2 regions of the Streptomyces sp. NPDC007971 genome follow, and region 1 is predicted to be linked to the other one. Evidence: riboswitches for the same ligand, from Rfam matches in the RefSeq annotation. Region 1 holds a riboswitch; the other holds the start of a gene.
What was found. A riboswitch is a leader RNA that binds a small molecule or an ion and turns the genes downstream of it on or off. The one in region 1 is predicted to bind cyclic di-AMP.
Positions count from the first base shown of each region.

Region 1 (3,891 bases):
CCATTCTCACCCGAATCGGTGAGGAGTGGTGATTTCCGTGGTCTCCATCTGACCAAATCGGCCGCGCGGAAGCGTCAGACCTCGGAGCCAACTCCGTGTACGCCTGCGGTATGACACATCAGGGCGGCGTCTCCCCCGACCCGTAGGGGTCGTGCGCAAGACGCCGCCCTCACACTCGTTGGGGACAGGCCGCACCGGGCCGGCCGGCCCGGTGCACCACCGGGGTCAGCCGGCCCGGTGCACCACCGCGTCGCACAGCTCGGTCAGCGACGCCTTGGCGTCGCACTCCGGCAGCGGGGCCAGCGCGGCCCGCGCCTCCTCCGCGTACCGGACGGTGTCCCGGCGGGCCTGCTCCAGGGCGGGGTGCGCGCGCAGGGCGGTGAGCGCCTCGGCGTGCCGGGCGTCGTCGCTGAGGTCGGAGTCCAGCAGCTCGCACAGCGCGAGGTCCTCGGGCAGGCCGAGGCGGGCGGCCCGCTCGCGCAGCCGGAGCACGGGCAGCGTCGGGATGCCCTCGCGCAGGTCGGTTCCCGGGGTCTTGCCGGACTCGCGCGAGTCGGAGGCGATGTCCAGGACGTCGTCCGCGAGCTGGAAGGCGACCCCGAGCCGCTCGCCGTACTGGGTGAGCACGTCGACGACCGTCTCGTCGGCGCCGGACATCATCGCGCCGAACCGGCACGAGACCGCCACCAGCGATCCCGTCTTGCCACCGAGCACGTCCAGGTAGTGCTCGACCGGATCGCGGCCGTCCGAGGGACCCGCGGTCTCCAGGATCTGCCCGGTGACCAGCCTCTCGAACGCGAGGGCCTGCACCCGCACCGCCTCGGGGCCGAGGTCGGCGAGGATCTGGGAGGCGCGCGCGAAGAGGAAGTCGCCGGTGAGGACCGCGACCGAATTGCCCCAGCGCGTGTTGGCACTGTCCACACCGCGCCGCACGGCCGCCTCGTCCATGACGTCGTCGTGGTACAGCGTGGCCAGATGGGTCAGCTCCACGACGACGGCCGACGGTACGACGCCGGGCGCGTACGGGTCGCCGAACTGCGCCGCGAGCATCACGAGCAGCGGCCGGAACCGCTTCCCACCGGCCCGTACGAGGTGCTGCGCGGCCTCCGTGATGAACGGGACCTCGCTCTTGGTGGCTTCGAGCAAGCCTTCCTCGACAGCCGCCAATCCGGCCTGGACATCGGCTTCCAGAGCCTGGTCCCGCACGCTCAGCCCGAACGGCCCGACGACGGTCACGAGGGGTCTCCTGTCTGCTGGTGTCTGCTGGCGGTTACACGGTTTGTCGATAGGTCGTTGCCATCACTCAAGTCAGCGTATCCGGTCCTGTTTCGATCACCGATAGCGCCCACCGGTCCAGCCCGGGCCCTATCGGATCACGACCGGTATGTTCCTGATCATCTGATAAGGACAGATATCCATTGACTTAACAGGATCCCGTCCGTTTTGTCGCGAACCGTGCCGTGAGCGAATTACTCCTTTTGCAGCACGCCCAGCGAATCCCTCTAATCCCTCATGTCTGATTTGATACAGTTTGCCATTTCGTGAGTTGGGTCACGTGGGCCTCCATATCCAGCCAGCGGGAACAAACGGCGTTTCCCCTTGCCGTACCGGCCAGTTGAGGATTGGCAACAGCAAAGGATCAAGTACCCCATACGGGACAGACCAAGGTCAACTGGCGCGTTGGGTGAATCAGGTACTTGTTCCGGACATCTGCTCTCGCATAGCTTCCGGCACGTCAGGCGGACGCCGAATCCTGCCGCGTCTGACATCACCCATCGACGAACTCATTCGTACGGCAGGAGCGGGGGAACCCAGGTAAGCCGCCGGACCGGCCGGCACATGCGCAACTGCACATGTCGTCACCGGAACGGCTAGGGGTGTAGTCGTGCCTCCCAGGAGGCGCGGCCGGGCAGCTCCCCGAGCCCGAACCCGACAGCTCACCTCGCAGGCGACGGAGAGGGACCACGCCATGCCTGCTGCCGCTCAGCACCTCCGCACCCGCACCGACCGCCTCGTGCGCACGCTCGCCGTCGCGGGCACGGGTGCTGTCGTACTCGCCCTTCCTCTCTTCGGCGCGACCACCGCCTCCGCCGCCACCCCCACGGCCACCACGCCGTCCACCACGCTCGCCGGGTACCCGAACAACCTCGACGGCTGGATCCGCGAATCGCTCGCGATCATGGCCGAGAAGCACATCCCGGGCACCTACAACGGCATCCACCGCAACATCATCCGCGAGTCCTCGGGCAACCCGAACGCCATCAACCTGTGGGACTCCAACGCCGCCAAGGGCATACCGTCCAAGGGCCTGCTCCAGGTGATCGACCCGACGTTCAACGCGTACCACGTGGCCGGAACGTCCTTCGACATCTACGACCCGGTCGCGAACATCACCGCCGCCTGCAACTACGCGGCCGCCCGCTACGGGTCGATGGACAACGTCAACGGCGCCTACTGACGAGCGCCCGCGGCGGGCCCCGCTGGTCCCGGTCAGCCGGCCGGGAACAGCCTTTCGAGGACGACGGCGATGCCGTCGTCCTCGTTCGTCAGGGTGACCTCGTCGGCGACGGCCTTGAGCTCGGGGTGGGCGTTGGCCATGGCGACGCCGTGCGCGGCCCAGTCGAACATCGGGATGTCGTTGGGCATGTCTCCGAAGGCGAGGGCCCGGCCGGCGGGGATCCCCAGGTGGTCGGCGGCCAGCGCCAGCCCCGTCGCCTTGGTGACACCGCAGGGCTGGAGTTCCACGGTCCCGGGCCCCGACATCGTGACCGTCGCCAGCGAGCCCACCGCCGAACGCGCGACCGCCGCCAACTCGTCGTCGGACAGCGCGTGATGGCGCAACAGCACCTTACTGATGGGCTCGCACCACAGGTCGTCGCGGCGGCCGACCCGCACGGCGGGCAGGGTCGGGTGCGGCATCAGATACCCCGGCTCGATCAGCGTCAGCCCGTCCACGCCGTCCTGGTCGACGGCGGCACAGACCTGCCCCACCTCGGCCTCGATCTTGCCGAGCGCGGTCTCGGCGAGTTCCCGGTCCAGGCGCACCGACCACAGCAGACGGTCGGCTCCGGCGTCGTAGACCTGCGCGCCCTGCCCGCACACCGCGAGCCCCGTGCACCCGAGGTCCTCCAGCAGGGGCCGCACCCGGGGGGCCGGGCGGCCCGTCACCACCAGATGCCGGGCCCCGGATCGCACCGCCCTCGCGAGCGCGGCCAGCGACCGGTCGGAGACGGTGTCGTCACCGCGCAGCAGTGTCCCGTCCAGGTCCGTGGCGATCAGTGCGTAAGCGGGGGGTGCGGCCATGATCAGAGAATACGGACAGTGCGGCCCACCGACTCACCCTGCTGTTCCCGTACTTGTCTGCTTCTCACCCCCAAGTGGTGCCCGCGGGCTCCTTGATGGTGGTGTTGATCCGGTTGAACATGTTGGTGAGCGAGACGGTGAGGATCAGCGCGGAGAGCTGCTTCTCGTCGAAGTGGTCGGCCACTTCGTCCCACAGCGCGTCCGGCACCGGCTCCTCGCAGCGGTCGGCGAGCCGCGTGACCCGCTCGGCCAGCTGCAGCGCCGCGCGCTCGGCCTCGGTGAAGAAGGGCGCCTCGCGCCAGGCGCCGACGGCGGCGATCCGCTCCTCGCTCGCGCCGGCCTTGCGCAGGTTGACCGTGTGACCGTGCACACAGGCGCTGCAGCCGTTGATCTGGCTGGCCCGCAGCCCGACGATCTCCGCCAGTTCCTCGGGCAGCCCGCCCTCGCCGATCGCCTGGAAGATCGTGCCGATGCCCTTCAGGGCACCCGGAAGAACGTGCGCCGGGTTCGTCATCCGTGCCTGCATGGTGCTGCCTCCTGCGTGTCAGTGGTGCCCGCTAAGTTGCTCGCACTGCACTGACGGAACGG
Region 1 is NZ_JBIBJK010000013.1:190,636-194,526, reverse strand. It holds gene ACFZCP_RS27290 (polyprenyl synthetase family protein) at 226-1,236, opposite strand; cyclic di-AMP (ydaO/yuaA leader) riboswitch at 1,767-1,966, shown strand; gene ACFZCP_RS27285 (transglycosylase SLT domain-containing protein) at 1,970-2,458, shown strand; gene ACFZCP_RS27280 (HAD family hydrolase) at 2,491-3,303, opposite strand; gene ACFZCP_RS27275 (carboxymuconolactone decarboxylase family protein) at 3,368-3,829, opposite strand.

Region 2 (3,891 bases), on a different contig from region 1:
CAACGGCACCTACGCCCTGCTCACCCACCCCGGGCAGCGGCGCCGGCTGCAGTCGTCGCTGGCCTGCGGGGAGCGGGACCTCCTGGAGACCGGTGTCGAGGAACTCCTGCGCTACGACGGCCCCGTGGAGCTGGCCACCTGGCGGTTCGCCACCCGGCCGCTGACCATCGGCGGCCAGGACATCGCCGCCGGGGACCCCGTGCTCGTCGTCCTCGCCGCCGCCGACCGCGATCCCGAGCGGTTCGCCGACCCGGAGGTGCTGGACCTGTCCCGCAAGGACAACCAGCATCTCGGCTACGGCCACGGCATCCACTACTGCCTCGGTGCCCCCCTCGCCCGGCTGGAAGGCCAGACCGCCCTCGCCACCCTTCTCACCCGCCTCCCCGACCTGCGGCTCGCGGCCGACCCGGCCGACCTGCGCTGGCGCGGCGGGCTCATCATGCGCGGTCTGCGCACGCTGCCCGTGGAGTTCACGCCCGTCCCGTGATCACGCCCGCCCGGGCACGTCCGGCAGACATCAATTTTGTGATCTTCACGTGATCTACGCGGCATTAACTTGTGACAAGTGATCGTCTGCCTATACGTTCACCCATCAGCGTGGCGCCCAGCTTCACCTGCCACGCCGGTCCCGTTGTCGCACGAAAGGCTTCCGCATGCTCACCGGGAACGGTCGTCACCGTCGCCCCCGCCAGGCTCCGGCTCTCCTCGTCGCGGCCGGAGTGACCGGCTCCGCCATCGCCATCCCGCTCCTCGGCGCCGCGAGCGCCAACGCGGCCGACGGCACCACATGGGACAAGGTGGCCCAGTGCGAGAGCGGGGGTTCGTGGAGCGCGGACAACGGCAACGGGTACTACGGCGGCCTGCAGATATCCCAGGACGACTGGAACGCGTACGGCGGCTCGGAGTACGCCTACAGCGCCGACCAGGCCAGCCGTTCGCAGCAGATAGCCGTCGCCGAGAAGATCCTTGCCGACCGGGGCACCACCCCGTGGGCCACCTGCGCCCTGCTCTCCGGCCTGACCTCCAACTCCGGCTCCGTGAACGTCGACACGGGCCTCGGCGACTCCGACGCGCAGGGCTCCGACGCGCAGGGCTCCGACGCGCAGGGTTCGGACGCGCAGGGCTCCGACGCGCAGGGCTCGGACGCCCAGGGCTCCGACCACTCCTCCCAGTCCAAGCACTCGTCCGACTCCGGCGATTCTTCCGACTCTTCCGGTCTGCCGGATTCATCGTCTTCGTCGCCCTCGTCCGATTCCTCCTCGGGTGCGCACGCCAAGCCGTCCCCGAGCACCGGTAAGCAAGCCGGTTCCGATGGCTCCGACAAGACCGATGAAACCCCCAAGTCCGACAAATCCTCCTCGCCCGGCTCTCAGGGCGAGCAGGGGGGCGACTCGCCCACCGCGGACCCCGCCGGAGAAGACCCGGACAATTCCGGGCAGATCGATGGCTCTTGGAGCCTGGTCGACACCGGCGCGCTCAGCAGCGGCGGACGTCACCGCGGCGGGAGCGCGGACGAAAGCGCGACCACAGACGGTCGGAGCGATGCCTCCTTGGGCCGTCACGCCTCCCGTGACGCGAGCACCTACACCGTTCGTGAGGGCGACACCCTCGTCTCCATCGCCGACTCCCTTGACGTCGACGGCGGATGGTGCGGCCTGTATGCCGAGAACAAGAAGGCCATCGGCGCCGACCCGAACGACATCACTCCCGGTCAGACCCTGAATATCGGTGCGGAAAAGGGCGGAAAGTAGCGGGAGTTGGCGCCCCGCTTCATGCCTAATGTCCGGTTTGGCGAAAGTGTGGGATGAGTCTCAGAAGCCCTGATCGTCTTTGAAATTCCGCCGAGCGCATGGCTACGGTCGAGGCCGCTCGTCACCACGAGCCCCGGCAGTCGCAACGCCGAGTCCTGCCAGCGGTTGCCCGGGAACAGTCGTCGCGTCATGCGCCGTAGGCAGGAGCGGGGGACCCAAGGTAAGTGCCGGGCCCGGCAGTTGAGACTGCTGGAACCGGCTGGGGGTGAAGCCGTGCCTCTCCAGGAGGTGCGGCCGGGCAACTCAACCGGCCCGAACCCGACAGCTCACCTCGCAGGCGTCGGTGAGGGGATCGATCCATGCTGTTTTCCGGCAAGGGCAAGCACCGTCGTCCGTCCAAGGCCACCCGGGTCATCGCGCTCGCCGGTGTCACCGGCGCCGTCGTCGCCGCCCCGCTGATGGCGGCCGGCAACGCCTCCGCCGCCACCGCCTCCGAGTGGGACGCGGTCGCCCAGTGCGAGGCCGGCGGCAACTGGTCCATCAACACCGGCAACGGCTACTACGGCGGCCTGCAGTTCTCCGCCTCCACCTGGGCCGCGTACGGCGGCACCGCCTACGCCGCGCAGGCCAACCAGGCCACCAAGGCGCAGCAGATAGCCGTCGCCGAGAAGGTCCTCGCCGCCCAGGGCAAGGGCGCCTGGCCGGTGTGCGGCACGGGGCTGTCCAGCACCCCCTACGGCGGCTCCGCCCCCACCACCGAGTCGAAGAGCGCCCCGGCGAAGCCCGCCCCGGCGAAGCCCGCCGCGCCGAGCACGACCTCGCGCTCCACCGACACGCAGGCCGCCTCCCGCTCGGCCGAGCGCCCGGCCCCGAGCAAGACCGTCACCACCCCGACCGGCAAGAAGGTCAAGAAGGGCGACGGCGAGTACAAGGTCGTCAAGGGCGACACCCTCAGCACCATCGCCGAGAAGCACGGCGTCAAGGGCGGCTGGCAGAAGCTGTTCGAGCTGAACAAGGACATCGTCGAGGACGCCAACCTCATCTACCCGGGTCAGCAGCTGCACCTGAAGTGACACCGGGTTCCCACCGGAACCACAGCGCTCTCACAAGGCCGGCCCCCATTCCGAAGGCCTCGTGAGGGTCACCCCCCGTCCCCACGGGCTCCCCGCCCCGGCGCGTGTTCCCCCGTACGCGCCGGGGCGGGGTTGTTTGTTCTCCCGGCCCGGCTCGCCGCTCCGTTTCCCCACTCTTCAGCCGGACCTCATCCGGAAGCCTCTTTGTTCCGAGGGTGAACAATAGGTACCGTCTCCCTGTCCACGGGGCGGTCGGTCGATGGCCGACGCCCCCGGGACGGTTAGGCTCTAGTCGCAAGGCGCACCCGCCCCGCACAACCAGCGTCACATCCATGAAGGAGATGCTCGTGCCGTCCATCGACGTCGTCGTAGCCCGGGAAATCCTGGACTCCCGAGGCAACCCCACGGTCGAGGTCGAGGTCGGCCTCGACGACGGCAGCACGGGTCGTGCCGCCGTCCCGTCCGGCGCCTCCACCGGTGCCTTCGAGGCCATCGAGCTGCGCGACGGTGACCCGAACCGCTACCAGGGCAAGGGCGTGGAGAAGGCCGTCCTCGCCGTCATCGAGCAGATCGGCCCGGAGCTGGTCGGCTACGACGCCACCGAGCAGCGCCTGATCGACCAGGCCATGTTCGACCTGGACGCCACCGACAACAAGGGCTCCCTCGGCGCCAACGCCATCCTGGGTGTCTCCCTCGCCGTCGCCCACGCCGCCTCCGAGGCCAGCGACCTGCCGCTCTTCCGCTACCTGGGCGGCCCGAACGCGCACCTGCTGCCGGTGCCGATGATGAACATCCTGAACGGCGGCTCGCACGCCGACTCCAACGTGGACATCCAGGAGTTCATGATCGCCCCGATCGGCGCGGAGTCCTTCTCCGAGGCCCTGCGCTGGGGCACCGAGGTCTACCACACCCTCAAGAAGGTCCTGAAGAGCAAGGGCCTGTCCACCGGTCTCGGCGACGAGGGCGGCTTCGCCCCGAACCTCGGCTCCAACCGCGAGGCCCTCGACCTCATCCTCGAGGCCGTCAAGCAGGCCGGCTACGTCCCCGGCGAGCAGATCGCGCTCGCG
Region 2 is NZ_JBIBJK010000002.1:566,104-569,994, forward strand. It holds gene ACFZCP_RS06365 (cytochrome P450) at 1-487, shown strand, start outside; gene ACFZCP_RS06370 (transglycosylase family protein) at 654-1,751, shown strand; cyclic di-AMP (ydaO/yuaA leader) riboswitch at 1,934-2,106, shown strand; gene ACFZCP_RS06375 (transglycosylase family protein) at 2,111-2,824, shown strand; gene eno (phosphopyruvate hydratase) at 3,166-3,891, shown strand, end outside.
Region 2: another riboswitch for cyclic di-AMP. It lies ahead of ACFZCP_RS06375 (transglycosylase family protein); the one in region 1 lies ahead of ACFZCP_RS27285 (transglycosylase SLT domain-containing protein).